DNA from 3 places in the Mycolicibacterium chitae genome. Region 1 is predicted to be linked to each of the others. Evidence: riboswitches for the same ligand, from Rfam matches in the RefSeq annotation. Region 1 holds a riboswitch; each other region holds the start of a gene.
What was found. Region 1 has a riboswitch for cobalamin ahead of metE (5-methyltetrahydropteroyltriglutamate--homocysteine S-methyltransferase). Riboswitches for the same ligand answer to the same signal wherever they lie in the genome.

Region 1 (9,502 bases):
CATCGCACCGGTCAGGATTCGGTCCCTGAGCTCGCGGGCGGCGCGTTCTCGCACCGTCCCGGAGATGTCCATCGCCATGGACGCACTCTACCGCCCACCAGATCAAGCATTTGAAATCTGATGTATCAGATGTTAGGTTCCAGCTATGGGTCAGAAGCGAACCGACCAGATGTCCTTGGTCGCATTCATGCAGGCGGGCAATGCCTCGGTGTACTCGGGATCGTGGCGCCATCCGGCGACCGAGCATGGCTATCTGGATGCGGCGTACTACGCCAAGGTGGGTCGACAGCTCGAGGAGGGCTGCTTCGATCTGATGTTCTTCGACGACCGGTTGGCGATGCCGGGCATCTACGGCCGGTCCGTGGCCGAGGCGGTGCGCTACGGCGCGCGGCCGGTCAAGCTCGACCTGTCGGTGGTGCTCGGCGTGCTGGCGGAAGCGACCTCGCACATCGGTCTGGGTGCCACCTACTCCACTACCTATTACGCGCCGTTCCACGTGGCCCGTACTTTCGCCACGCTCGACCACCTGTCCCGTGGCCGCGCCGCGTGGAACGTGGTCACCTCGGTCAACGACAGCGAGGCGCAGAACTTCGGGGTGCAAAGCCACCTCGGGCACGACGAGCGTTATGACCGCGCCGACGAGTTTCTGGAAGTGGTCTCCGGGCTATGGGAAAGCTGGGAGGACGAAGCCATCGTCGCCGACCGCGGGTCCGGCCAGTACGCCGACCCGACCAAGGTGCACGAACTGGGCCATGTCGGACAGTACTTCTCGGCGCGCGGCCCGCTGACCGTGCCGCGCACCCCACAGGGTCGCCCCCTCATCCTGCAAGCCGGCTCTTCGGGCAGAGGCCGCGACTTCGCCTCGCGCTGGGCTGATTTGATCTTCACCGGCGATCCCGGCTTCGACGTCGCGCGTGCGCACTACGCCGATCAGAAGCAGCGCATCGCCGAGTCCGGACGAGATCCGCAGACGGTGCGGATCTGCCCGATGGCTTACGCCGTGATCGGCGAATCCGAATCCCACGCCAAGGAACGCGAGGCGATGTTCCTTGAGGACCTGGTGCACCCGATGGCGTCGCTGACGCTGCTCTCGGAGCTGATGAACTACGACTTCGCCCAGCACGATCTGGACGATCCCATCACCGATGAGCTGATGGCTCAGGCCTCGGGTATCCGCGGGCTGGTGCAGGGGCTGCGTGAGCACATCGGCGGAACGGTCCGGGTGCGCGACCTCGCCGCTCACCGTGCCACGCTGCTGCAGGGCCCGCGGTTCGTCGGCACCGGAGAGCAGGTGGCCGATCAGATGGCCGCCTGGTTCGAAGACGGTGCGTGCGACGGGTTCGTGCTGGCCGCCACCCACATGCCGGGTTCGTTCGAGGACTTCGTACGAATGGTGGTGCCCGAGTTGCAGCGCCGCGGACTGTCCCGCACCGCCTACCGGGGCTCGACGCTGCGCGACCATCTCGGCTTGCCGCGTCCGGAGTCCACCCACCGCGGCACCGAGGTGGCCGTCTGATGGCGAGTGCGACCACCGCGGGAATGCTCGACGGGATCCGAGTGCTCGACCTGGCCACGCTGGCCGCCGCACCACTGGTCGCCACCTATCTCGGTGAGTTCGGCGCCGACGTGATCAAGGTCGAGCAACCCCGACATGGCGACCCGATCCGCACCTGGGGCCACCAGCGCGACGGTGTCGGGCTGATGTGGAAGTCACTGTCGCGCAACAAGAAATCGATCACCCTGGATCTACGCCGCGAGGAGGGCCAGCAGCTGGTGCGCCGGCTCACCGAGCATGCCGACGTGGTGATCGTGAATACCCGACCGCAGACGTTGCGCAAGTGGGGCTTGGACCATGACGCCCTGCGCACTGTCAACGAACGCATCATCATGTTGCACATCACCGGTTTCGGCCTGACGGGGCCCAAGAGTGAACGGCCCGGGTTCGGCACCCTCGGTGAAGCGATGAGCGGATTCGCGCACCTGACAGGTGAGGCCGACGGGCCGCCGACACTGCCCCCGTTCATGCTGGCCGACGGCGTGGCCTCACTCAACGCGGCCTACGCGGTGATGATGGCGCTCTACCACCGCGACGTGCACGGCGCGCCGGGCCAACTCATCGACGTCAACCTGATCGATCCGCTGGCCCGACTGCTGGAACAAAGCCTGCTCGGCTACGACCAGTTGGGCATCGTCGGGCAGCGGGCCGGTAACCGCTGGGACATCTCGGCGCCGCGCAACACCTACCGGACCGCCGACGGGCGTTGGCTGGCAATGTCGGGCAGCTCGCCGGCGCTGGCGCTGCGGGTCTTTCGCGCGATTGGGCGCGAGGACCTGGTCTCCGATGCCGACTTCTCCGATCCGCAGCGCCGCTTGGCGCGGGCGGCCGAGGTCGACGCGGTGGTGGCCGAATGGGTGTCCGGGCAGACGCTTTCGGATGCCATGGCGGTGTTCGACGACCACGAGGTGGCCGCCGCACCGGTGTACGACGTGCGCGGGCTCCGCGAAGACGAACAACTCGCGCACCGCGAGGTTTTCGTCTCGGTGGACGACGACGAACTCGGCGCCATGACGGTGCAGGCCCCCGTCCCCAGGTTCTCCGGCGCCGAGCCCCGGGTCGAGGCCCTGGGGCCGCGGCTGGGGCAGCACAACACCGAGGTCTACGGCCAACTTCTCGGTTTGACGCCCGCGGATCTGGATCAGTTGCGCGCCGACGGCGTGCTCTGACCCCTTTGACTCTGACATCTTCATCTATGACACAAAGGAATTCACCCGATGACTGAACTGCTCCGTCGCTCCGAACTGGCCCTGCCGGCCTGCAATGACCACATGTTCGCCAAAGGCGTCAGCTGCGGGGCAGACCTGGTGTTCCTCGATCTCGAGGACGCCACCCCGGTGGGGCTTAAGGTCGAGTCTCGCGCCAAGGCGATCCGCGCGTTGACCGAACTCGACTGGGGCCGCACCGCTCGGGCAGTGCGGATCAACGCCCTGGACACCCCGTGGTGCCACGACGACATCATCGAGGTGGTCACGCACGCCGGCGCCCAACTCGACACCCTCGTGATACCGAAAGTCCGTACCGCCCGGGAACTCTGGTGGGTGGATGTGTTGCTCACCCAGTTGGAGGAGAAACTGGGCCTGAGCCGCAGAATCCGCCTGGAGGTACTGATCGAGGAAGTCGAGGGCTTGGCCAACGCCGAGGAGATCGTGCGGTCCAGTTCGCGCCTGGACGCGGTGATCTTCGGGGTCGGCGACTTCTCGTTGTCCCAGGGTGCGCGGGTGGACACCAACTTTGTGCCCATCACGGACTACCCCGGTGACTTCTGGGCGTATGCCCGCAACAAGATCATGGTTGCCGCGCGCATCGCCGGCATCGATGCCATCGACTCGCCCTACCCGGATTACGCCGACGTGGCCGGATACGAGGCCGAGGCACGCCGATCCTCGCTCTACGGCTACACCGGCAAGTGGGCCATCCATCCCAGCCAGGTACCGATCGCCAACGAGGTCTTCGCACCGACGCCCGAGGAGATTGCGTTGGCGCAACGCAACATCGAGGCCTACCGCGCGGCCGAGGCCGCGGGGCGCGGCGCCACCGGCGTCGACGGCGTGCTGGTGGATGCCGCGCACGTCAAGAAGGCCGAAGAAGTCCTGGCCCGTGCCGCGCTGATCGATGGTCAGCTGGTCCCGGTCGACGGATAGCGTTGGGCGCGGACAGCCTTGGCAGCGGCCACCATGTTGCGCAGGGAGGCGGTCACCTCGTCGGTCTTACGGGTTTTCAAACCGCAGTCAGGGTTGACCCAGAGCCGCTCGGCCGGAACGGCTTCGAGGGCCTCCCGTAAAGAAGCCACCATCTCCTCGGTGGACGGCACTCGCGGCGAGTGAATGTCGTACACACCAGGGCCCACGCCGTTGGTGAAACCGACGGCGTTCAGATCGCCGAGCACCTCCATGTGCGAGCGTGCGGCCTCGATCGACGTCACGTCGGCGTCCAGATCGGCGATCGCCCCGATCACCTCGCCGAACTCCGAATAGCACAGGTGGGTGTGGATCTGGATGGTGTCATCGACGCCGGAGGTCGACAGCCGGAACGCTGCCACCGCCCACGCCAGGTACTCCTGCTGGTCCTTGCCGCGCAACGGCAACAACTCCCGTAACGCCGGCTCGTCGACCTGGATGATGGACACCCCGGCGGCCTGCAGATCGACGGTCTCGTCCCGGATCGCCAGGGCAATCTGGTTGGCGCTGTCTGCCAACGGCTGATCATCGCGCACGAAGGACCAGGCCAATATGGTCACCGGACCGGTGAGCATCCCCTTGACCGGCTTGTCCGTCAGCGACTGCGCATAGGTGATCCACTCGACCGTCATCGGCTCCGGGCGCACCACATCGCCATACAGGATCGGTGGCCGCACACAACGGGATCCGTAGGACTGCACCCATCCGTTCTGGGTGGCGACGAACCCGTCGAGTTTCTCGGCGAAGTACTGCACCATGTCATTGCGTTCGGGCTCGCCGTGCACCAGCACGTCCAGCCCGAGGTCTTCTTGCAGCCGAACGACGTCGGCGATCTCCGAGCGCATCTGCTGCTCGTAGCCGGTCTGATCGATCTCCCCGGCCCGCAACGCCGCACGCGCCTTACGGATTGCGATGGTTTGCGGATACGAGCCGATCGTGGTGGTGGGCAGCAGCGGCAGTCCCAGCCGCGCGTTCTGCGCCGCGCGCCGTTGGTCGGCCGGGCCGCGCTGGGCACCGGTGGCCAGCACCGACGTCAGCCGCGCCCGGGTCGCGCCGACGTGCAACCGCGGATCCGCGGCCCGGTTGGCCCCCGCCGCGTTGGAGGCCTCTATCTCGGCGGCGACGGCGTCGCGGCCCTTGCGCAGCGCCACCGCCAGGGTCGCGACCTCGAACACCTTCTCGTCGCCGAAGGCGAGCCAGGTGCGCAGGGTGTCGTCCAGATCATCCTCGGCATCCAGCGAGTAGGGCACGTGCAGGGTCGAACACGATGTCGAAACCGCGAGTGAACCAACAGATCCCGACAACGAGTCCAAGGTATCCAGCGCCGATGCCAGGTCGGTGCGCCAGATGTTGCGTCCGTCGACCACACCGGCAACGACCAGCTTGTCGGCCAGTTCGGGCACCGCGGCCACCGCCTGCACCCCGCCGGCGACCAGGTCGACGCCGATCGCCTCGATCGGGCTGCGCGCCAACGCTGCCAGCGCGCCGTTCAGCGCACCGAAGTAGGTTGCGACCAGGATGTCCGGGCGTCGAGGGGCCGCCGCAAGCTCGGTGTACACCCGGTGCGCGAGCTTGGCCGCGTTGTCGAGTTCATCGGTGACCAGTACCGGCTCGTCCAGCTGGACCCACTCCGCGCCCGCGTCGGCGAGCTGGGCCAGCAGTTGCACATAGAGCGGCAGCAGCTCATCGATGCGTTCGATCGGGGCGGCGGCGCCGTCCACGGCTTTGCTCAGCGCGAGGAAGGTCAGCGGTCCGATCACGACCGGCCTGGCCGGCACCCCGAGCTCACGCGCCTCGGCAAGTTCGGCCAGCACCTTCTCCGGATGCAGCGAGAACGTGGTGTCCGGGCCGATCTCGGGGACGATGTAGTGGTAGTTGGTGTCGAACCATTTGGTCATCTCCAGCGGGGCGACCTCGGCGGTGCCTCGCGCCGCCGCGAAGTAGCGGTCCAGTTCGTCGTCGATCCCCTGCACGCGCGGCGGCAGTGCGCCCAGCAGCACGGCGGTATCGAGCATCTGGTCGTAGTAGGAGAACGTGTTCACCGGCACGGAATCCAATCCGGACCGGGTCAGCGACGTCAGCGTCTGGCGACGCAACTCGGCGGCGACCTCCTCGAGTCGGGCGCGCTCGACCCGGCCGGCCCAGTAGCCCTCGGCGGCGCGCTTGAGTTCCCGATTCGGCCCGATGCGGGGTGCACCCAGAATGGTCGCGGTGAATGGTGTTGCCATGGAACGTCCTTCGGTACGACGGAAAGCACATCGCCCATGGACGGGTAACGAGAGCAACCAGCAGCCCTCGGCCATCCGCCCATTCCTCGAGGCGATGCACCGTCGGACGCGGCGCGTCCGACACAGCTGGCAGGTCTTCGGACTCGCAGGCGCGCACCGTGGTCGGTGCTCCTAATGGCCGTCGCTTCCCGGTAGCTATGCGCTGCTACCAGTGCTGATGACGGCGGTCGTTCCTGCATACCGCTGCGGGACAGTCCCGGATTCTCACCGGGTTCCCTCTATCGGTCCACCCGGGTGGGTGAACCGGTCGATGCCTTCCGTGCGGATGCACGAAAGGCAAACCAGCTGCACCCGGCATCTTAGCTCTTAGCCCCTTCGCCGGGGCCCGCCGGCCCAGGCTGCGATACCGCAGCGCCGCTGCTCCTCCCAGCGTTCCGGGTTCTAGTCGCGGGGCCGGGCCCGGGTTCCCTCGGTGCGCGCCCGGTTCCAGCTGCGCTGGATGACTTCCATTGTGGCCCAGGTTTTCACCGGCGTGGGCCCGCCGCGTTCCTGCACGGTGCCGTGCAGCCAGGCGATCCCCAGGGCCGCGGCACACGCCGCTGCGTTGTGGGTGCCCTCGAAATCGAAGGTGCGCCCGCCGAACGACAACGTCGCCCGGTGCGGCAGCGACACCCCGTCCCGGGTCTGCCAGGCCACCTGAGAATCGACGTCCTCGTTGGCCGCGATCACCGCCGGCTCCCCCTGCCGGTGGTAGGTGGCCGTCGCGTAACCGCCGGCGCCCAGCATCGCGTTGCCGGTCTCCCAGTGGCCGTCATCGAACAATGCGCCCCACACGAACCAATAATGCTCGAGCTGCGCGATTTTCGAAACGTGGGCGCTGAGCCCGGGCAGACAGTACATCCGGTCGAGACCGCCGTAGCCCCCGACGACGGGCGAGCCCTCGATGGTCCCGGTCACGGTGCAACCAGAGCTCGTGTAGCCGACGTCATCGGGCGGCCCGGGAACGCTGATCCGGGTCACGTTGGACGGCAACGGCGTCAGGGTGACGTCGATGACGTCGTCCTCCTTCCACACGTACCGCGAGGGCCCGAGCGAGACGGTCATCGCGTGTTTGGCCGCCATAGTGACGTTGCCCGACAAGACCGTGTGTTCCCCGTCGACCTTGGTCCACACGATCGGACCCCAGTACAGGTCCTGCTCGCCGGGCACGCGGACCGTCCTCGGATACGCCCACAGATCCGGCGGGCACTCGTGCAGGGTGAAGTCGAACGCCGCGCTGGCCGACAAGGTCCGCACCAATTGGTAGCGCTTGCCGTTGGCGGTGTCCGCCATGGCCCACAGGAACATCAGGTCGTTGTGCAGGCCGGCGAACTGCGCATCCCGGGTGGAATGGTCCTGGTCGGCGGCGTCGGACAGGGTCACCGTCGGAACGATCCCAGCGGTGGCGATATCGAACTTCGGCACGGTTGCCCCTTCTCGCGACACAAGCTGTGCAGGCAGCATCACTGTAGCCGTTACTGTTGGCCTTTAAGTAGGAACGGTGCGACTGACCCGGTGTGCCCGGGCGCTTTGTGGGCACACTGCATCCATGGAGACTCACGAGTACGCCCCCGGCCGCAGCGTCGACGTGTTCGGCGACCCCGCCCATCCCACGGTGCTGCTGTGGCACGGCACGCAGACCGACGCCCGACACACCGTCGGTTCGCTGGCCGAACTGCTCGCCGGCCACGATCTGCGGGTGGTGGTGCCCGATTGGAACTCGCACGCCGACGATCACGGTCGCTCCGATCTGCTGGCCTCGGTGCGGTTCGCCCGGGCCGGAACGGCCCAACCGCTGGCCGTGATCGGGTGGTCCCTGGGGGCGGTGGCCGCGGCGGGTCTCGCGATCGGGGCCGCCCAGTACGACGTGAGCGTGCGCCACGTCGTCGGCCTGGGTGGCGCCTTCATGGTGCGCGATCCGCTGACCGGCGAGATGCTCGGGCCGCGACTGTCCGCCGACCAGCGGCGCGCGCCGTTCACGCTGCTACACGGCGCGGGCGATGACGTGGTGCCGCTACAGGCCAGTCGGGACTTCGCCGTCGAACTCGAGCGGGCCGGTTGGCCGGTCCGGGTCATCGAACTGGACGCCGATCACGGCAATATCGCAGGGGCGCAGTACAACTCAGCCGAAGACCGCTACGAGCCGAGTGCCGATCCCAACACCCGGCAGGTGGTCACCGAAGTGGCGGAACGCGTCGCCGAGGCGCTGGCAAATCCACCCAAACCCAGGTGACCATCGTCGGATACGACCGGGACCATCAAGCAGGACGTTCGTAGTCAGAGCTCGTGCAGTTCATGACCAGACCACGTAATTGGCCCCACTCGCAGGCCAATTCCCTGATCCATCAACCGGCGCTCCGCGTCCCACACCTCGTCGTAATCGCGCCCGTCGCCGTCGAATTGCTGCAACAAGCGAGCCACGAGGCTTGACACCGTCATGTCGCGTTCCGCCGCCAGCACCTTCGCGCGGCGAATCAACTCCTCGGGCATCGACAGGGTGATGCTCTTCGTCGACATGGGCTTCAGTGTAGGACTGAGGCAAGGTTGGAGGGCGGCCGACAAAGCTCTGTTCGACCGCTCTCTAGCCCCACTTGAGCGTGATCGCCGGGTTGGGGCGGTCTCTGGGCGGCCCCTCGATCAAATGCCGTCACCTCCGGGTGACGGTCATCCACAGGGATTGACTGGCGTGCGTCCGCACCCATCCCAGGCTGTGCACAACTGTCAAACACCGGGTGACGGGTTTCAATCGAAGAGCCGCGTGGAGAGCGGCGAACCCTGGTGGAAGATGGAAATCCTCGACGGTTGACAACAGGCCGCAGACATCAACTGCGCGGCATCGTTTCTAGCCCCTCACCCGACCGCGGACTTCGACGGCGGCGCCGACCCGCCCTGGGGTTCCCGCGCCACCATCAGTCGGGCGATCTTCTCGCGATCGGCGACCGACGGCATCCCCATCCCCCGCTGATACCCGTAGACCTCGTGCAGCGGGGTCGACTCGGTCCGGCCGTCGAGGATGTCGACGGAATCGGTGCTGATCAGCCCGGGATGCTCCACGCCGCAGGCCTCGGCCACCTTGACCAGGTCGCGGCGCAGCGTCTTGATGTAGTTGGCCACCCGGACGGCCTTCTCGTCGGGCACCAACCCGCGGCTCAGCCACGCGTTCTGGGTGGCCACCCCCGTCGGGCAGGAGTCGTCGTGACATTTCTGCGCCTGGATGCAGCCGACGGCGAGCATCGCCTCGCGCGCCACGTTGACCATGTCGCAGCCGAGGGCGAAGCCGACCACCGCGTTGTCGGGCAGGCCCAGCTTGCCGCCGCCGATGAACGTCACCTGCTCGTGCAGGCCGCGTTCGGCGAACTCGCGGTACACCCGCGAAAAGCCGAGTTGGAAAGGCAGCGACACGGTGTCGGTGAAGGTCAGCGGGCCCGCGCCGGTGCCGCCCTCGCCGCCGTCGATGGTCACGAAATCCACCCCGCGATCGGTGTCGCGCATGAGGTCGG
Region 2 (9,502 bases), 670 kb from region 1:
TTCCAATGAAGTTCCAATGCCCGGTGGCGACGGACACCCCGATCGCCACGGCGACGATGGCGAAAGCCGCCAGGATCAACGCGATCTCGCGGCCGCCGAACGGCGAGGGACGCGCCCAGGTGCGGGTCGGGTAGGCGCCGAACCCGCGGGCCTCCATCGCGGTGGCCAGCATCGAACCGCGCCGCACCGCGAAGACCAGCAGCGCGAATGCCTGCCCGGCCACGCGCCGCAGCCGGCCTCGGTCGGCGACTCCGCGCGCCCGGCGTGCGAAACCCAGATACTGCCAGTCTTCTCGGAGCAGCCCGACGAGGCGTAGGCCCGCCAGCGCCCCGAGCACGAAGCGCGCCGGCAGCCGCAGCACCTGGCCGAGGCCGTCGGCGAGTTCGGTGGGGTCGGTGTCGATGAAGAGCAGGACCGAGGGCAGCGCGATGGCCAGCACCCGCAGGAATGTCGCCAGCGCCAACGTGATCGAGCCGTCGCTGACGTTGATGAGCAGGAAATGCCAGTACACCGTGCCGCCGGGCTGGCCGTAGAGCAGGATCGTGACGGCGGTCAGCGCCGCGGCCAGCAGCACCACCGCGCCGCGCAGCAGCATCTGCCGTAGCGGCACCCGCAGCACCAGCAGCAGGGCCACCTCGAGCACCAGCGCGGTCAGCGCCGACACCCAGTCCACGCTGAAGATCAGGCCCAGGGCGAGGATCAGCGCGGCGGCGAGTTTCGCGACCGGGTTGAGGGTAGGGGCGCCGGTCATGACAACTCGATCCGGCGGTCGGCGAGCACGTCGGTGAAGTCGAGGTCGTGGGTGACCGCGACGACACCGGTTCCGGCGGCGACGATCTCGGCGAGCAGGCCCACCAGCTCCGCCCAGGTGTTGCGATCCTGGCCGAAGGTCGGCTCGTCGAGGACGATCAGCTCCGGCTGGGTGGCCAGGATGGTCGCCACCGACAGCCGGCGCTGCTCACCGCCGGACAGCGTGTAGGGATTCGCCTCGGCCAGGCCCGTCAGGCGCAGGCGTTCCAGCAGCCCGTCGCACAGCTCGGCGATCGTGGCCTCGTCGCGGCCGAGCGCCCTTGGCCCGCAGGCCAATTCGTCGCGCACACTGCCGGTGAGGAACTGGTGCTCGGGATTCTGGAAGACGCTGCCGATGCGGGTGAGCAGCTCGCGGGAGCGCCAGGCGATGGGCGCGCGGCGGTCCGCGGCGGGCGCGAACCCGGCCGCGGCCTCGAGCCGGCCCGCCCGCGGCGGAAGCAGCCCGCCCAACGTCAACGCCAGCGCGGACTTGCCCGACCCGTTCGGGCCGGACACGACCGTGGTTGCGCCGCCGAGGATCTCGACGTCGCCGATGTCCGTGCGACGCCCCGACGGATAGCCGACCGACAGGCCGTGCGAACGCAGCAACGCCGCACCGCGGACGCCGCCGCGGGGCGGGCGGGGCGGTTCGACGCCCGGCACCCAGACCCCGGCGCGGGTCAGCCGCTCGCCCTCGGTGTCGATGACGTCGGCCGGCGCGCCGTCGGCGAGGATCGCCCCGGCCTCGCCCAACACGATCAGCCGGTCCACCACCGGCAGCCACACCTCGGTGCGATGCTCGACGACCACCAGCGTCGCACCCGTGCGTTCGACGGCCGCGGCCACGGCGTCGCGGACCTCGAGCACACCGGCCGGGTCGAGATTGGCGGTCGGCTCGTCCAGCAGGAGCAGACCGGGATTCATCGCGAGCACGCCGGCCAACGCGAGGCGCTGCTGCTGCCCACCGGAGAGCCGGGCGGTGTCCCGGTGCAGCGGCAGCGACAGGCCGACGGCGTCCAGCGCGCGTCGCACCCGCGGCCAGATGGCCCGCCGCTCGACGGTGAAGTTCTCCATCCCGAACGCGACGTCGTCGCCGACGCGGGACAGGATCACCTGCGAGTCGGGGTTCTGCAGCACCATGCCGATCCGGCTGCGCCGCTCGCCCGGCGGCGCGCCGTCCACCAGCAACCGGCCGGACTCGTCGCCCTCCTCGCTGCCGCCGAGCAGCCCCGCAAGCCCTTGCAGCAGAGTCGATTTCCCCGATCCGCTGGCGCCCAGCAGCAGGACCCGCTCCCCCGCGGCGATGTCGAGGTCCAGATCGCTGATGGCGTGCCGGGCGCGACCGGCGTGCCGCCACGACCAGCCCCGGGCGCTGGCCCCGATCACCGCGCGGGGTCGCCGGCCGACCAGGCCCGGCCCGAGGCGAACCGCGACAGCGCCCCGGTCTTGGCCAGCCCGCGGACCGCGAACCAGGACAGCGCCCCGGCGAGCAGCGCCCCGGAGACGATCCCGGCGGCGGTGTAGGTGACGGCGAAGGCCGTCGCGGCCCCCGGATACCAGAGCACCAGATCGTTGATCGCCATCGCCAGCCCGGCGGTCGCGCCGGCGAGTACCGCGACCGGCAGGTTCCACACCCGGTAGAAGAACAGCGCGAACACCAACTCCGCGCCCAGGCCCTGGATCAGGCCGGATTCGAGCGTCAGCACGCCCCACTGGTTGCCGACCAACGCCGACACCGTGGCCGCGACCAGTTCGCCGTAGAGCGCCGCGCCGGGTTTGCGGATCACCATCGCGACCAGCACCCCGGCGAACAGCCAACCGCCGCCGGCCAGCGCCTGCAGACCGGGCAGCAGCGCGCTGAGCGGGGCGGTCAGGGGATTCGAGGCGATGTTCCACAGGACGAACACCAGACCCGCGGCGACCGCGAGCACGCTGGCCACGACGATGTCGACCACCCGCCAGCGGTACACCCGTTCGGCCATGGCTTTCACACTCCCTACGCCGGCATTACCCGGACAGGTACATACGGTCGACGGCCCTCAGCCGTCCTCTCAGCGCACTGCCGCGTGCACTCCCGTGTGGGTTTATCTGCACCAAGGTAGCGCAGTCGCACTGCGGGCAAGCACCGCGGCGGTATGCTCCGTGGGCTGCGGTGAACGGGAACTCGGTGCGAATCCGAGGCGGCCCTCGCCACTGTGAGCGGGAAGACGGTTTCCCCCATGCCACTGCTCGGGCCTCGTGCGCGGGTGGGAAGGCGGACGCCGCCGGTCCGGACCAGTTGATCTGGCCCGGGAGACCCGTGAGCCAGGAGACCGACCACAGCACCAACATCGATGCCCACGAGGTGCTGGGCGGAAAGGCACTACAACCATGCACATTGCAGAGGGCTTTCTGCCCCCGGTGCACGCGGTGGCCTGGACCATCGCGGCCGCGCCGTTCGTCGTCTACGGCGCCAGACAGGTGGTCGTGACGGTGCGGAAGCATCCGTCGGCGGGGCCGTTGCTGGCCGCGGTCGGCGCGTTCTCGTTCGTCATGTCGGCGATCAAGCTTCCCTCGGTGACCGGTTCCAGCTCCCATCCCACCGGGACGGGGCTGGGCACCGCGATCTTCCGGCCACCGGTGATGGCGTTCCTGGGGACGATCGTGCTGCTGTTCCAGGCGCTGCTGCTGGCGCACGGCGGCATCACGACGCTGGGGGCCAACGCCTTCTCGATGGCGATCGCCGGGCCGTGGGCCGGGTTCGCGGTGTTCTTCGCGCTGCGCAAGGCCGGGGTCGGCCTGCTGCCGGCCGTGTTCGCCCTGGCGTTCGTCGCCGACCTGGTCACCTACATCGTCACAAGTGTGCAGCTGGCGCTGGCCTTCCCGGCCGCCGAGGGCGGCATCGCGGAGAGCTTCGCCGAGTTCCTGGCCGTCTTCGCCGTCACGCAGGTGCCGCTGGCCATCGTCGAGGGGCTGATCACCGTCGTCGTGGTCCGCGTGCTCATCCAGGTCGCCTCCTCGGAGCTGGTGAACCTGGGCTTCCTGAACCGCAGCACCGAGCGCGAGGAGGTCCAGTCATGAGCACCGGTTCCAACGGACGTTCCATGGCCCCGATGGTTATCGCCCTGCTGGGGCTGGCCATCGTGATCGCCGTCGGCTCCCTGCTCTTCGGCTACTCCCGCGACGCCGAGGCCGAGTTCGGTGGCGCCGACGGCCAGGCCGAGGAAGTGATCACCGAGATCCACGAGGACTACGAGCCCTGGTTCTCCCCGCTGGTCGGCGAGCTGCCCGGCGAGGTCGAGTCCGGACTGTTCGCGCTGCAGGCCGGGCTGGGCGGCATCGTGCTCGGCGGCGCCATCGGCTGGTACGCCGGACGCCAGCGCGGCCGCAAGGAAACGCAACCCACGACCGGGTGACCACCGCGTCGTGAACCCGCTCGAGATCAGCGCCGCCCAGAACCGGTGGTCGACCGACCCCGCCCTGGAGAAGGTGTGTCTGTACGGCGGGCTGCTCCTGTGCGCGATGGTGCTGCCGCCGCGCACCGGGGCGCCCCTGGTGCTGGTCGTCACCGCGGTCGCGACGATCGCGCTGGCCCGGGTCCGGGCGCGGCTGTTCTTCCTCGCGCTGTTGGGGCCGGCGGTGTTCATCGCGATCGGTTCGGTGCCGATCGCGGTGAGCCTGCGCGGCGGGCCGCACCTGGAACCCGGCGGGGTCGACCTGGCCGTGGACACCGCGCTGCGGTCGGTCGCGGCGTCGGCGGCGACCATCGGCCTGGCCGTGACGACCCTGATGGCCGATCTGCTGGACCTGGCGCGGCGCGCGGGCGTGCCGGCGGCGCTGTGCCATGTCGCCGATCTGACGTATCGCCTGGTCGGCATCCTGGTGCGCTCGGCCATGACGGCCCGGGAGGCGGTCGGGCTGCGGCTGGGCCTGCGGGACGCCCGCGGCGCCATCGCGGTGGTGGGCGCCCAGTCGGCGCTGATCTTCGTGCGCGCCACCGGGCGGGCCCGGGCCATGTCGGAGGCCATGTCGCTGCGCGCCGAACCCGGGATGACCGCGGTGCTCACCGAGGACCGGCCGGTGCGCCCGGCCCGGCTGGCGGTGACCGCCGCGGTGCTCGGAATGGTCGCGGCGGTGTCGGTGCTGAGCTGGCGGTGGCTGCGGTGACGGCCGGGGTCCTGGCGCTGCGCGACGTCGGGTTCGCCTATCCGCGCGGGCCGCGGGTCCTGGACGGGGTCAGCCTCGCGCTGGGGCCGGGCGAGCGGATCGCGCTGCTGGGCGCCAACGGCTCCGGCAAGACGACGTTGCTGCGGCTCCTGGTCGGCCTGGCCACGCCGACGACGGGCAGCCTGCTGCTCGACGGCGCCGCGGTGGGCACCTCCCGGGCCGAGCGGACCCGGCTGCGCACCCGGGTGCAGATGGTGCTGCAGGAACCCGACGACCAGATCGTCGGTGCGACGGTGCGCGCCGACGTCTCGTTCGGGCCGGCCAACCTCGGTCTCGACCGGTCCGAGGTGGTGGCCCGGGTCGACGAGGCGATGGCCGCCCTCGGCATCGCCGACCTCGCCGACCGCACGCCCAATCACCTGTCCTTCGGTCAGCGCAAGCGCGTGTCCATCGCCGGCGCGGTGGCCATGCGGCCGCGGGTGCTGCTGCTCGACGAGGCCACCGCCGGCCTCGACCCGCGCGCCGTCGAGGAACTGCTGGCCACGCTCAGCGCGCTGGCCGAGGCGGGCACCGCGGTGGTGCTGGCCACCCACGACGTCGACGTCGCCTGGACGTGGTCGCACGAGAGCCTCGTGCTCGGCGGCGGCACGGTGCGCCGCGGCGGTACCCACGAGTTGCTCGCCGACGACGACGTGCTCGCCGGGGCCCGGCTCACCGTCCCGTGGGGTGCGGCGGTGTCGCGGGCGTTGAACCGGATCGTGCTGCGGCCCGACGAGGTGTGAATGCACTGCCGTCGTGCGCAACCGGGCCATGCACGACGGGCGGTCACCCCTTCAGGAGTGACCGCCCGTTGTGGCGTGTATCGGCTACTCGGCCGCGGTGGCCGCGAGGTCGGCTTCCTCGCCGCTCTTGGCCGCCTTGGGGGCCCCGGAGAACGTGAACCGCGCGTCCTCGCCGGCACCCTCGCCGTCCCAGTTCTCGACGTCGACGGTGATGAGCTGCCCCGGTCCGATCTCGTCGAACAGGATCTTCTCGCTCAGCGCGTCCTCGATCTCGCGCTGGATCGTGCGGCGCAGCGGCCGTGCGCCCAGCACCGGGTCGAATCCGCGCTTGGCCAGCAGGGCCTTGGCGCGGTCGGTGAGGACCATCTCCATGTCCTTGGTCTTCAGCTGGTTGCCGACCCGACCGATCATCAGGTCCACCATCTTGATGATCTCGTCCTGCGTGAGCTGGTGGAACACGATGATGTCGTCGATGCGGTTGAGGAACTCCGGCCGGAAGTGCTTCTTGAGCTCGTCGTTGACCTTGAGCTTCATCCGCTCGTAGTTGTTCTCGCCGCCGCCCTGGGTGAAGCCCAGCCCGACCGCCTTGGAGATATCGGAGGTGCCCAGGTTCGAGGTGAAGATCAGCACGGTGTTCTTGAAGTCGACCGTGCGGCCCTGACCGTCGGTCAGACGGCCGTCCTCGAGGACCTGCAACAGGGTGTTGTAGATCTCCTGGTGAGCCTTCTCGATCTCGTCGAACAGCACGACCGAGAACGGCTTGCGCCGCACCTTCTCGGTGAGCTGGCCGCCCTCCTCGTAACCGACGTAGCCCGGAGGGGCACCGAACAGCCGCGAGGCGGTGAAGCGGTCGTGGAACTCGCCCATGTCGATCTGGATGAGCGCGTCGTCCTCGCCGAACAGGAAGTTCGCCAGCGCCTTGGACAGCTCGGTCTTACCGACGCCGGACGGGCCGGCGAAGATGAACGAGCCGGACGGACGCTTGGGATCCTTCAGGCCGGCGCGGGTGCGGCGGATCGCCTTGGAGACGGCCTTGACGGCGTCCTCCTGGCCGATGATCCGCTTGTGCAGTTCCTCCTCCATGCGCAGCAGCCGAGTGGTCTCCTCCTCGGTCAGCTTGAACACCGGGATGCCGGTCCAGTTGCCCAGCACCTCGGCGATCTGCTCGTCGTCGACCTCGGCGACCACGTCGAGATCGCCTGAGCGCCACTGCTTTTCGCGCTCAGCGCGCTGTGCGACGAGCTGCTTCTCCGAGTCGCGCAGCCGCGCGGCCTTCTCGAAGTCCTGCGCGTCGATCGCGGATTCCTTCTCCCGGCGCGCGTCGGCGATCTTCTCGTCGAACTCGCGCAGGTCCGGCGGAGCGGTCATCCGGCGGATCCGCATCCGGGCGCCGGCCTCGTCGATCAGGTCGATCGCCTTGTCCGGCAGGAAGCGGTCGTTGATGTAGCGGTCGGCCAGCGTGGCGGCCGCGACGATCGCACCGTCGGTGATCGAGACGCGGTGGTGCGCCTCGTAGCGGTCCCGCAGACCCTTGAGGATCTCGATGGTGTGCTCCACCGTCGGCTCGCCGACCTGGACCGGCTGGAAGCGGCGTTCCAGCGCGGCGTCCTTCTCGATGTACTTGCGGTACTCGTCGAGGGTGGTCGCACCGATGGTCTGCAGCTCACCGCGGGCCAGCTTGGGCTTCAGGATCGACGCGGCGTCGATGGCGCCCTCGGCGGCACCCGCACCCACGAGCGTGTGCAGCTCGTCGATGAACAGGATGATGTCGCCGCGGGTGTTGATCTCCTTGAGCACCTTCTTCAGGCGTTCCTCGAAGTCACCGCGGTACCGGCTGCCGGCCACCAGCGACCCCAGGTCCAGCGTGTAGAGCTGCTTGTCCTTGAGCGTCTCGGGCACCTCACCGTGCACGATGGCCTGCGCGAGGCCCTCGACCACGGCGGTCTTGCCGACGCCGGGCTCACCGATGAGCACCGGGTTGTTCTTGGTGCGACGGGACAGCACCTGCATGACCCGCTCGATTTCCTTCTCGCGGCCGATCACCGGGTCGAGCTTGCCGTCGGCGGCCGCGGCGGTCAGGTTGCGACCGAACTGGTCGAGGACCAGCGACGTCGACGGGTTGCCCGACTCGCCACCGCGGCCACCGGTGCCCGCCTCGGCGGTCTCCTTGCCCTGGTAGCCGCTGAGCAGCTGGATGACCTGCTGGCGCACCCGGGTGAGTTCCGCGCCGAGCTTGACCAGCACCTGCGCGGCCACACCCTCGCCCTCGCGGATCAGCCCGAGCAGGATGTGCTCCGTGCCGATGTAGTTGTGGCCGAGCTGCAGGGCCTCGCGCAGGCTCAGCTCCAGCACCTTCTTGGCGCGCGGAGTGAACGGGATGTGGCCGGACGGGGCCTGCTGCCCCTGGCCGATGATCTCCTCGACCTGGCTGCGCACGCCTTCCAGCGAGATGCCCAGCGACTCGAGCGACTTGGCGGCCACGCCCTCGCCCTCATGGATGAGGCCCAGCAGGATGTGCTCCGTGCCGATGTAATTGTGGTTCAGCATCCGGGCTTCTTCTTGAGCCAGGACGACAACCCGACGTGCTCGGTCGGTGAATCGTTCGAACATCAGTGGTTACCTGCTTCCCTCGATAGCGCAACGGCGCCCTTCCGCGGGTGAGCGCTTTGCCTGCCATCCACTGTAGTGGTCGGAGGTAGGCGGGGAGTTACCTTGGTGCCCGCTGGGCCACCGAGAGGCCCCGCCGGTCCCCCTTGTCCGTTCTGGACGCAATAGAGCAACGTCGGGATACCCCGATTCGTTTCCCTTTTGGTTCGCCGCTAGCGAAAAGCCGCGGCGCGTGCCGAATGCGGCGCCGAACCTCAGTTCGAGGCGTGGAACGCCTCGATGACATCGGCGGGGATCCGGCCGCGCGTCGACACGTTGTGGCCGTTGCGCCGGGCCCATTCGCGAATGGCGGCGCTCTGCTCCCGGTCGATGGCGCCGCGGCCGCCCTTGACGGGGGCGCGGCCACGACGGCGGCCGCCGACCCGGCGCCCCGATTCCACCCATTTCTTCAGATCGGAGCGGAGTTTCGCGGCGTTCTTCGCCGAAAGGTCGATCTCATAGGTGACGCCGTCGAGACCGAATTCCACAGTTTCGTCAGCCGAGCCTTCACCGTCGACATCATCGATCAAGGTGACGGTAACTTTTCTCGCCATTAGCTCACTGACCCTTCTGCGATGCGCTTACCGGGCGATGTGCGGACTGCAATTACCCGTCGGTATCCAATGTGCCACAGGAATGCGAGGCGTTCAACAACACGAGATCGCCCGCGCCTGTTCAGTTCGACTGACGACGAACAATCGGGAATAAAACGGTGTCCCGAATTGACAGTCCCGTGAGTGCCATCAACAACCGATCGATACCCATTCCGGTCCCGGTGGTGGGCGGCATGCCGTACTCCATGGCGGCCAAGAAATCCTCGTCGAGTTCCATGGCCTCGTCGTCGCCGGCCGCGGCCGCGCGGGCCTGGGCGGCGAAGCGTTCGCGTTGGATGACGGGGTCGATGAGTTCGGAGTAGCCGGTGGCCAGTTCGAAGCCCCGGACATAGAGATCCCATTTCTCGGTGACGCCCTCGACGCTGCGATGCTGGCGCGTCAAAGGCGTTGTCTCGACCGGGAAGTCCCGCACGAAGGTCGGCGCCCACAGATGGTCGCCGACCTGGTGTTCCCAGAGTTCCTCGACCAGCTTGCCGTGGCCGTAGCCGCGGTCCCGCGGGATCTCGACTTCCAGGCGGTCCGCAA
Region 3 (9,502 bases), 1.8 Mb from region 1:
TCTGCACCGTCAGCGCCACCATCGCCCCGCCGGCGCTGATGGACAGTTCACCGGCGACCAGACCCGGCAGCGGGATCGGGTCGCTGAGCACCCGGTCGGTGTAGCGCATGATCTGCAATTCGCTGCAGCCGTAGAGATTCCACAGCATCGCGACCGTCGAGAGGTCGTCGCTGATGACGAACTCGTCGAGTTCGAAACCGGGGCGCTCGGCCACCACCTGATAGGACACACCGTCGGCGGTGACGGTCACCTCGAGCAGCCGGGCGTGGGTGGCGCCGTTGTCGCTGCGGATCAGCGCCCGCACGAAACCCTCGGTGCTGTCGGGGCCGTAGTCCTTGGCCGGGTGATAGAGCTGGGTCGAGTCACTGTCGAAACCGTGCCGCAGCCGCCGGGACATGTGGTCGTCGAGGATCACCCCGGCGTCCGTGACCGAGCCGGGATCATATGGCAGCAGGGCGATTTCGGTGTTCCCGCGCAGCATCAGCAGCTCGCGGTAACCGCGCGGGCCCACCCGGATGAGCGCCGCACCGGCCCAGGAGTCCACCAACCGGCCCGCCGAACGCCGGTCCAACACCACCCGGGAACCGGTCGCGGGGTCGATCAGACACGAGTGCCCGACCCCGTCCTCACCGGTCAGGATGGCCGAGACGCGGGTGCCGTCCCACCCGATCAGTTCGGCGGTGCCCTCGCTGCTGTCGTCGGTCTGGGTGCTCCAGGCGTCGATGCGGCGCGCGTCCCGATCGTCCGGGTCGGTGGTCACCACCCAGATCTGCGTGCGTTCCCGACCGTCGGGCGCGACCTCGCAGGCCAGCCAGTGCCCGTCGGGCGAATGCATGACCCGGGTGACCGGGCCCTCGACCGGCAACTCGACATCACGGGAGGAGGTGGCCCGCCAACCACGCAGGAAGCGCTGCACCGCGCGGGGATAACCGCCGTCATCGACGATGTTGGCGAAGGCCGTGGCGTCCGGGGACAGCGAAGCGCCGTAGATCGCGCGTACCTGCGCCCGCACAGCCATCCCTCCTCGTCGTCGGTCTGATCCGCACGCTACCCGCGATGACGGCCCGGCAAACGGCGGATGCTGAGTCGGGTCGATTCCGGCACTTCCGGTCCGCAGGTAACCTGCAAGCATGAGGTGGGCATGAGCGATCCCCGTCGACCCTATGGGTCCGACCCGAACCAACCCGGCTGGTCACCTCCGACGGAACCGCTGGGCGACCGGAACCCCCCGTACACCGATCCTGCGTACGCGGGTCAGTTCAGCTACCCCAGCTACACCCCGCCGCCGGACGCGACCCGCGAGCTGCCCCCGTACTGGACGCAGACCCAGTACCAGGGCCCCGGATACCCGCCGCCGGGCGAGGTGCCGCCACCGCCGCAGCCGGAAGGACCGCGCTCGCCGCGCTGGCTGTGGGTGCTCGCCGGCGGCGCGGTGCTGCTGGTGATCGGTCTGGTGGTGGCGATGGTGATCGCCAACGGTTCCTCCCAGCGGGACACCGCGGTGACCCCGCTGCCGCCGATGCCCGAGCCCACCGGGATCACCCCGCCGCCGACGACGACGCGCACGCCCACCACCACGCGGCCCGTCGTCCCCCCGCCGTTGCCCACCGAACCGCCGACCACCAGCGCGCCGTCGGGGGCCACCGAGACCGTGGTCTACAGCGTCACCGGTGAGGGCCGGGCCATCAGCATCACCTACGTCGACTCCGGCGCCATGATGCAGATGGAGTTCAACGTCGCCCTGCCGTGGAGCAAGCAGGTCACGCTCAGTGCGCCGGCGTCCAGCACGGCCAGCGTGACGGTGTTCAACGTCGGCCGCGACGTGACGTGCTCGGTGACCGTGGACGGCGAACAGGTGCAGCAGCGCACCGGTTCGGGCATCACGATGTGCGCGGGCGGGCGCTGACTCAGCGGTCCAGGTCGGCGGTCTGCGCCCGGGGCGGTTCGTCGGCGCGGTAGCGGCCCGGGGTGCGCACGAAGAGCATCGCCGTCAGCCCGGCCGTCAGCACCACCAGGATGCCGGCCAGGCCCGCGCGGTCGGTGCCGAAGGCGTCGACGAACAGGAAGAACAGCCACGGCGCCAGGAACGACACCGCGCGCCCGGTCATCGTGTAGAGCCCGAACGCCACCCCCTCGCGTCCGTCGGCCGACATCCGCAGCAGCAGGTTGCGCGCCGAGGCCTGGGTGGGCCCGAGGAACAGGCACAGCGCCAGCCCGCAGATCCAGAACACCGTCGGCCCCGACAGCGCGAGCATCACCAGACCGACCGCGACCATCACGGTCAGCGACCCCACGATGACGGGTTTGGCGCCGATCCTGTCGTCGACGTGGCCGCCGAGCACCGCGCCCGCCGCCGCGATCACCAGCGCGGCCATCCCGAAGATCAGCACGTCGGCCTGCGAGATGCCGTAGACCTTGACGCCCAGCACCGCCCCGAAGGTGAACACCCCGACCAGCCCGTCCCGGAAGACCGCGCTGGCCAGCAGGTAGTAGACCAGGTTACGGTCGCGCCGCCATTCCATCCGCAGGTCCGACCACACCTGGCGGTAGGCGCCGAGCATGCTGATCGGTGTTCGCGGTTCGGTGACGGCGGGGGTGATGTGCTGGGCGGTCAGCAGCAGCGGGATCGCGAACAGCGCGAACCACGCCGCCGCGACCAGCATCACCATCCGGACGTTGAAGCCGTCGTCGACGGACAGACCGAGCAGGCCGCGGGTGGGTCCGTCGCCCATGATGAAGCCGACGTAGACGATGACCAGCAGCAGCACACTGCCGAAATAGCCTGCGCCCGAACCGAGTCCGGAGATCCGCCCGGAGGTCGCCGGGGTGGACAGCTGCCGCAGCATCGCGTTGTAGGGCACCCCGGCCAGGTCGCCGCACGCCGCGGTGGCCGCCAGCAGCACCAACCCGGCGAACAGGTAGGACGAGTTGTCGTGGATCAGGCTCATCGACGCCGTCAGCAGCACCGCCATCCCGGTCAGGACCGTCAGCGCGCGGCGCCGCAGGTGCGGGGCCTGCACCCAGACCCCGGTGGCCGGCGCCAGCACCGCGACGGTCAACCCGGCGATGGTCAACGCCCGCCCCAGCCAGCTGGCCGGGGACGCCCCGCCGGGCATCCCCTCGCCCACCGACTCGGTCAGATACACCGAGAACACGAACGTGACGACGATCGCGTTGAGGCCGACGAATCCGCAATCCCACAGCGCCCAGGCCGCGACCCGCGATTTCGTCACGGCGGGAGGCTGCGTCATGGTCGGAACTCTACGGGTCCGAGCCGACCGCGCCGCCGGCTCCCTCGTACCATGACCGCATGCCCGTACCCCCTCCCAGTCCGGACGCCCGCGCCGTCGTCACCGGCGCCTCGCAGGGCATCGGTGAGGCGCTGGCCGCCGAACTCGCCGCCCGCGGACACAGCCTCATCGTCACCGCCCGTCGCGCCGAGGTACTCACCGACCTCGCCGCGCGGCTGACCGAGCGCCACGGCGTCACCGTGGAGGTCCGCGCCGTCGACCTCACCGACGCCCAACAACGCGGCAAGCTGGCCGAGGAGCTGCGCGGCCGCAACATCTCGATCCTGTGCAACAACGCGGGCACCGCGACCTTCGGGCCGGTCGCCGAATTGGATCCCGCCGACGAGCAGGCCCAGGTTGCGCTCAATGTCATTGCGGTGCACGACCTTACGCTCGCGGTGCTGCCCGGGATGGTGGAACGCGGCGCGGGCGGGATCCTGACCTCGGGGTCGGCCGCCGGTAACTCGCCGATCCCCAACAACGCGACCTACGCGGCCAGCAAGGCGTTCGCCAACACCTTCAGCGAGTCGCTGCGCGGCGAGCTGAAGAAGGCCGGCGTGCACGTGACCCTGCTGGCGCCGGGACCGGTGCGCACCGAACTCCCCGACGAGGCCGACCGCTCGCTGGTGGAGAAGGTGATCCCGGATTTCCTGTGGATCAACACCGAGTACACCGCGAAGGTGTCGCTGGATGCGCTGGAGCGCAACCGGATGCGGGTGGTGCCGGGGCTGACCTCGAAGGCCATGTCGGTGGCCGCCGGCTACGCGCCGCGCGGCATCGTCGCGCCGATCGTCGGGGCGGTCTACAAGAAGCTCGGCGGCGAGTAGCGCCGGAACGCTAGCGGCGGCGCCGGCGTCCGGTGCCGAAGATGCTGCGGGTGATCTCGCGGCCGATCACGGTGCCCGCCGAGCGCATGGCGCTCTTGAACGCCGGGCTGTCCATCATCTTCTCGAAGAACCCGGGCTCCGGCGGGGCGGCCGGCGCCGGCATCGGCGGCACGTCGATGCCGGTGGGCACCGGCGGCAGCTCGTCCTGGGCGGGCGGGGCGATGGTCGCCATCAGCCGCTCGTAGGCCGAATCCCGGTCGACGGTCTGGCCGTACTCGGCCTGCAGGGTGCTGGCCCGCGCCGCCGCGGCGATGGCGTCGTTGCCGATGGTGTCCATCAGCGACCGCGGTGCGCGCATCATGGTCCAGGCCACCGGGGTGGGGGCGCCCTTCTCGGAGAGCACCGTGACGATCGCCTCGCCGGTCCCCAACGACTTCAGCGCCTCCTCGAGGTCGTACACCTCGGTCTTCGGATAGGTGCGGACCGTCTTCGACAGCGCCTTCTGGTCGTCGGGGGTGAAGGCGCGCAACGCGTGCTGCACCCGCGCGCCGAGCTGCGAGAGCACCGCGTTGGGGATGTCGGTGGGCAGCTGCGTGCAGAAGAACACCCCGACACCCTTGGAACGGATCAGCTTGACGGTCTGCTCCACCTGTTCGAGGAACGCCTTGGAGGCGTCGGTGAACAGCAGATGCGCCTCGTCGAAGACGAACACCAGCTTGGGCTTGTCGATGTCGCCGACCTCGGGCAGATAGGTGAACAGGTCGGCGAGCACCCACATCAGGAACGTGGAGAACATCACCGGGCGCGCGGCCTGATTGCCCAGCTCCAGCAGCGTGATGATGCCGCGGCCCTGGTCATCGACGCGCATCAGGTCCGCCGGGTCCAGCTCGGGTTCCCCGAAGAAGGTGTCGGCGCCCTCGGCCTCGAGGTTGACCAGCGCGCGCAGGATCACCCCGGCCGTCGTGGTCGACACCGCGCCCAGGGCCTTGCGTTCGGCCTTGCCCTCGTCGCTGGTCAGGTACTGGATGACGGCCCGCAGATCCTTGAGATCCAGCAGCGGCAGACCCTTCTGGTCGGCCCAGTGGAAGATCAGGCCCAGCGTCGACTCCTGGGTTTGGTTGAGGTCCAACACCTTCGACAACAGGATGGGGCCGAAGCTGGTGATGGTGGCCCGGATCGGCACCCCGATCCCGGAGGTGCCCAGGGACAGGAACTCGACCGGGTAACCCGTCGGCGCCCAGTCGTCGCCGGTGTCGGAGGCGCGCTGGGTGACCTTCTCCCCCGGCTCCCCCGGGCGCGACAGCCCGGACAGGTCGCCCTTGACGTCGGCCATCAGCACCGGCACCCCGGCGGCCGACAGCTGCTCGGCCATCACCTGCAGCGACTTCGTCTTGCCGGTGCCGGTCGCGCCGGCGACCAGTCCGTGCCGGTTCAGGGTCGCCAGCGGGATGCGCACCCGCGCCTTGGGATCCACCGTGCCGTCGACGATGACCGAGCCCAACTCGAGGGCCGCCCCGTCCACCGAGTAGCCGCCGGCAATGTGTTGAGCGGGGGTCATCGCCGACCCGGTACCAGTGGATTGGGTGCTCACGGCCGAAGTCCTCTCGCCAGTTGTCCGGGGTCCAGCAACCCACGACATTACTTGCCCGGCCACCGTCGGCGACGGGCCCTTGGGGGACGGCGCACACCCGCGCACCGCGATGGGCCTACTGTTATTCGCTGTGCGTGACGAATTGGTGTGGATCGATTGCGAGATGACCGGACTGAATCTGCAGTCGGACCGACTCATCGAAATAGCCGTGCTGGTCACCGACGCCGAACTCAACATCCTCGGCGACGGCCTGGACGTGGTCATCCACACCGACGAGGCCGCGCTGACCGGGATGATCGACATCGTCACCCAGATGCACACCCGGTCCGGGCTCATCAACGAGGTCAGGGCCTCGACCGTCGATGTGGCCACCGCCGAGCAGATGGTGCTCGACTACATCAAGCAGCACGTCAAGCAGGCCAAGACCGCGCCGCTGTGCGGCAACTCGATCGCCACCGACCGCGGTTTCATCAGCCGGGACATGCCCGCCCTCGACGACTACCTGCACTACCGGATGATCGACGTCAGCTCCATCAAGGAGCTGTGCCGGCGCTGGTACCCGCGGATCTACTTCGGCCAGCCGGAAAAGGGCCTGGCGCACCGCGCGTTGGCCGACATCCACGAGTCGATCCGCGAGTTGCAGTATTACCGCAGCACCGCGTTCGTTCCGCAGCCCGGGCCTTCTACCAGCGAGATCGCGGCCATCGCGGCCGAACTGGGCCCGCCGGCGGAAACCGATTCGGCTGCGACGGACTCGACCGGCTAAGATCGACCACGCTGCTCGAACGGGTTCGCCCGGCCGGACAGCAATGGTGGCTGTAGTTCAGTTGGTAGAGCACCAGGTTGTGATCCTGGATGTCGCGGGTTCGAGCCCCGTCAGCCACCCCGAGAGAAACACCGCCGCACCGGCGAACCCGGTGCGGCGGTGTTTTTGTTTTTGCCGACGTCAGTGGGCGCGCTCGTCGCCCCAGGTGCTGGGCAGCATCGGCGTGGCCACAGTGCCGTCGAACGCGTCGGTTTCCATCGCGGTCAGCCCGGCCGGCGGCGCGGCCGACGGGCGCGGCGCGGTGCCGCGCAGCCCCATCGTGCCCGCACCCCGCTCCGATGGAGTCGCCTCGGGTTCGAGGTCCATGTATTCGTAGCCGCGGCCCAACTGCTCGGCCTGGGTGCGACGGCGGCGCGCCCGCTGCTGGGTCTTCTCCTCCTCGACCGCGGGGGCGGCCGCGGGGTTCTCGGCGTCCTCGACTTCCGGGGCCCGACGACGGCTGCGGTTGCTCGCCGTCCGCTTCGCGTCGGCGGCCAACCCACCCACCAGGTAGCCGAAGGCGTCCATGTTGCCCAGCGTCGGCGGCGAACCGGTGGGCGGCGGCGGTCCCGGTGGCGGCGGGGCCGACGGTGCCGGGGCCGGTGCGGGGGCCGGCGCCGAGGCCGACGACGGCACCGGTGCGGGCGCCGGGGTCGGGGCCAGGGCCAGCGCCACGGGCGGGGGCGCGAGCGGCGCCATGGGGATCACGGGCAGCGCGTTCTGCAGTCCGGCCGCCAGCCCCGCCGCGCCCAGCATGCCCCCGGCCGCCAGCCCGGCGCCGGCGGTCACCGTGGCCAGCATCGGCAGCAACACCGGCAGGGCCACCAGGAGCACCGACTGCAGCGTGGTCTTCAGCAGCGCGATGGTGTCGGTGGTGATGGCCACGAACATCGCCCCCGCGCCGAACAGCAGCGTGTAGGCGATGGCCACCGGATTACCCGAGGCGAACGCGATCCCGATGTCGGCCAGGACGAAGCCGGCGGTCTGCGACAGGTAGAGGACGTACTGGCTGATGTCCATCGGATAGCCGAGCGCGAACGCCAGGTTGAACGGGTGGAAGAAGCTCAGCGGGTTACCGGTCCAGGGCAGGTAGGGGTCGATGCCCGCGAACAACTCCGCGATGAACGGGTGGTTGTTGAGTCCCTGGATCAGCGGATCCAGGACGTTGTTGTAGAAGTCGGTGTAGCCGATCTGGTCGAACCACTCCAGATAGTCATTCGTCTTGTCCGGTGGCGGTTCGGATTCCGCCGCCCGCGACGCGGTGGCCATCGACGGGGCCGCCAGGATCTGCGGGGCCGCAACGCTTTCCGGCGCGGCCGCCAAGCTGGTGGTCGTCACACCGTCGTAGGTACTCATCACCGCGGCGGCCTGCGCCCACATTCGGGCGTAGTCGGCCTCGTTGACCGCGATCGGGATGGTGTTGACGCCGAAGAAGTTGGTACTCACCAGGACCGCGCGGGTGGCGTGGTTGGCCGCGAGTTCCGCCAGCGTGGGCATCGCGGCCAGCGCACCCGTATAGGCGGCCGCGGCCGTCTCGTGCTGGGCGGCCCGCAGCGCGCTGCCGGAACTCTGCTGGGTCAGCCAAGTCAAGTACGGGGTGTGGGCCGCGACATAAGCTGCGGCACTGGGCCCCTCCCACGCACCGGCGTTCACGCTGCCCAACAGCGCCGTGAGTTCGGCGGCGGCCTCGGCGTACTCGGCGCCCAGGGTGGTCCAGGCGCCCGCGGCGGCCAGCAACGGTCCGGGCCCCGGCCCGGACGAGAGCAGACCCGACCAGACCTCCGGCGGTGCGGCCATGTATATCGGCGCGGTCATCGGCGCGCGCCCTATGCGAAAGACACTGTCGTACATCGGCTTTCTCGGGGTACACCGCCCCGGGTAGCAGGATGCAATGACGCGAGTGTCCTGGCTCTCGGATCACCGCTCGCCTCGCCTTCCAGCCTTGCAGCCGTGGCGGTTGAGGTTCGCTCCCCGATGACAGTGGCGGGACCGCGCCGGATTCACACCGGCTTCCTACGTCGTCATCACCTATCGGGTGGATTATGACATGGCGGGCGCGGCCGGCTCAGACCGCCTGCGCTTCGGCCTTCTTGGCTTCCCGGGCCAGCAGTCGGTCGCGTTGTTCCTCGAACTTGATCACCTGGCGGCCAAGGCCTTCCAGGAACTCCGCGAGCTGTTCGCGGCGTTGTTCGCCCTGGCTGGTGAAGTCGTCGCGTTCGAAGATCCGCCACTTGCGCAGCACCGGTTTGACGACCTCGTCGAGGTGCTGGCGCGGGTCGTAGATGCCGTGCTTGGCCATCAGGACGCCGTTGCGGCGGAAGTTGGGCATGCCCTGGCCGGGCATGCGGAAGTTCTCCACGACGCTGGCGACGGCTTCCAGGGCCTGATCGGGTGCCAGGTCGATCGCCGCGCCGCACATGTTCCGGTAGAACATCATGTGCAGGTTCTCGTCGGCGGCCACGCGTTGCAGCATCCGGTCGGCCACCGGGTCGTTGCAGACCTTGCCGGTGTTGCGGTGGCTGACGCGGGTGGCCAGTTCCTGGAAGGTGACGTACGCGATCGACAGCAGGAAGTCGGTTTTGTGTTGCTCCTCTTCCTCCTCGGTGGGCCCGAAGCCGTTGGTCACGTGTTCCATGCGGGCCTGTTCGAGCGCCACCGGGTCGACGCCGCGGGCCACCAGCAGGTAGTCGCGGATGACGATGCCGTGCCGGTTCTCCTCGGCCGTCCACCGCCCCACCCAGGTGCCCCAGGCGCCGTCCATCGAGAAGTACGCGCCGGCCTGGCGGTGATAGGACGGCAGGTTGTCCTCGGTGAGCAGATTGGTGATCATCGCGGCCTTGGCCACCGCGCTGAGCTGGGAATTCTCCTCGGCCCAGTCCTGGCCGCCGAGCATGGCGAAGTCACGGCCCCGGTCCCAGGGCACATAGTCGTGCGGATTCCAGTCCGTGGTCACCGACAGGTGCCGGTTGAGATTGCGCTCAGCAATCGG

Region 2: it holds a riboswitch for cobalamin, as region 1 does, so the genes downstream of both, EL338_RS01915 (energy-coupling factor ABC transporter permease) here and metE (5-methyltetrahydropteroyltriglutamate--homocysteine S-methyltransferase) in region 1, are expected to answer to the same signal.
Region 3: it holds a riboswitch for cobalamin, as region 1 does, so the genes downstream of both, EL338_RS07490 (PPE domain-containing protein) here and metE (5-methyltetrahydropteroyltriglutamate--homocysteine S-methyltransferase) in region 1, are expected to answer to the same signal.

The regions. Positions count from the first base shown of each region.
Region 1 is NZ_LR134355.1:5,179,246-5,188,747, forward strand. Features, by position in the region: gene EL338_RS24625 (GntR family transcriptional regulator) at 1-78, opposite strand, end outside; gene EL338_RS24630 (LLM class flavin-dependent oxidoreductase) at 146-1,516, shown strand; gene EL338_RS24635 (CaiB/BaiF CoA transferase family protein) at 1,540-2,724, shown strand; gene EL338_RS24640 (HpcH/HpaI aldolase/citrate lyase family protein) at 2,773-3,699, shown strand; gene metE (5-methyltetrahydropteroyltriglutamate--homocysteine S-methyltransferase) at 3,675-5,963, opposite strand; cobalamin riboswitch at 6,075-6,286, opposite strand; gene EL338_RS24650 (hypothetical protein) at 6,405-7,427, opposite strand; gene EL338_RS24655 (alpha/beta hydrolase) at 7,552-8,235, shown strand; gene EL338_RS24660 (DUF6364 family protein) at 8,280-8,519, opposite strand; gene EL338_RS24665 (FMN-binding glutamate synthase family protein) at 8,853-9,502, opposite strand, start outside.
Region 2 is NZ_LR134355.1:384,829-394,330, reverse strand. Features, by position in the region: gene EL338_RS01930 (energy-coupling factor transporter transmembrane component T family protein) at 1-751, opposite strand, end outside; gene EL338_RS01935 (nucleoside/nucleotide kinase family protein) at 1-6, opposite strand, end outside; gene EL338_RS01925 (ABC transporter ATP-binding protein) at 748-2,175, opposite strand; gene EL338_RS01920 (ECF transporter S component) at 2,172-2,771, opposite strand; TPP riboswitch at 2,766-2,877, opposite strand; cobalamin riboswitch at 2,923-3,124, shown strand; gene EL338_RS01915 (energy-coupling factor ABC transporter permease) at 3,160-3,849, shown strand; gene EL338_RS01910 (energy-coupling factor ABC transporter substrate-binding protein) at 3,846-4,184, shown strand; gene EL338_RS01905 (CbiQ family ECF transporter T component) at 4,195-4,935, shown strand; gene EL338_RS01900 (energy-coupling factor ABC transporter ATP-binding protein) at 4,932-5,717, shown strand; gene clpC1 (ATP-dependent protease ATP-binding subunit ClpC) at 5,802-8,327, opposite strand; gene lsr2 (histone-like nucleoid-structuring protein Lsr2) at 8,579-8,917, opposite strand; gene lysS (lysine--tRNA ligase) at 9,039-9,502, opposite strand, start outside.
Region 3 is NZ_LR134355.1:1,549,491-1,558,992, reverse strand. Features, by position in the region: gene EL338_RS07525 (alpha/beta hydrolase family protein) at 1-1,018, opposite strand, end outside; gene EL338_RS07520 (MmpS family transport accessory protein) at 1,142-1,906, shown strand; gene EL338_RS07515 (MFS transporter) at 1,908-3,251, opposite strand; gene cmrA (mycolate reductase) at 3,311-4,117, shown strand; gene EL338_RS07505 (helicase HerA-like domain-containing protein) at 4,128-5,675, opposite strand; gene orn (oligoribonuclease) at 5,839-6,474, shown strand; tRNA gene EL338_RS07495 (tRNA-His) at 6,521-6,593, shown strand; gene EL338_RS07490 (PPE domain-containing protein) at 6,655-8,328, opposite strand; cobalamin riboswitch at 8,395-8,573, opposite strand; gene EL338_RS07485 (acyl-ACP desaturase) at 8,579-9,502, opposite strand, start outside.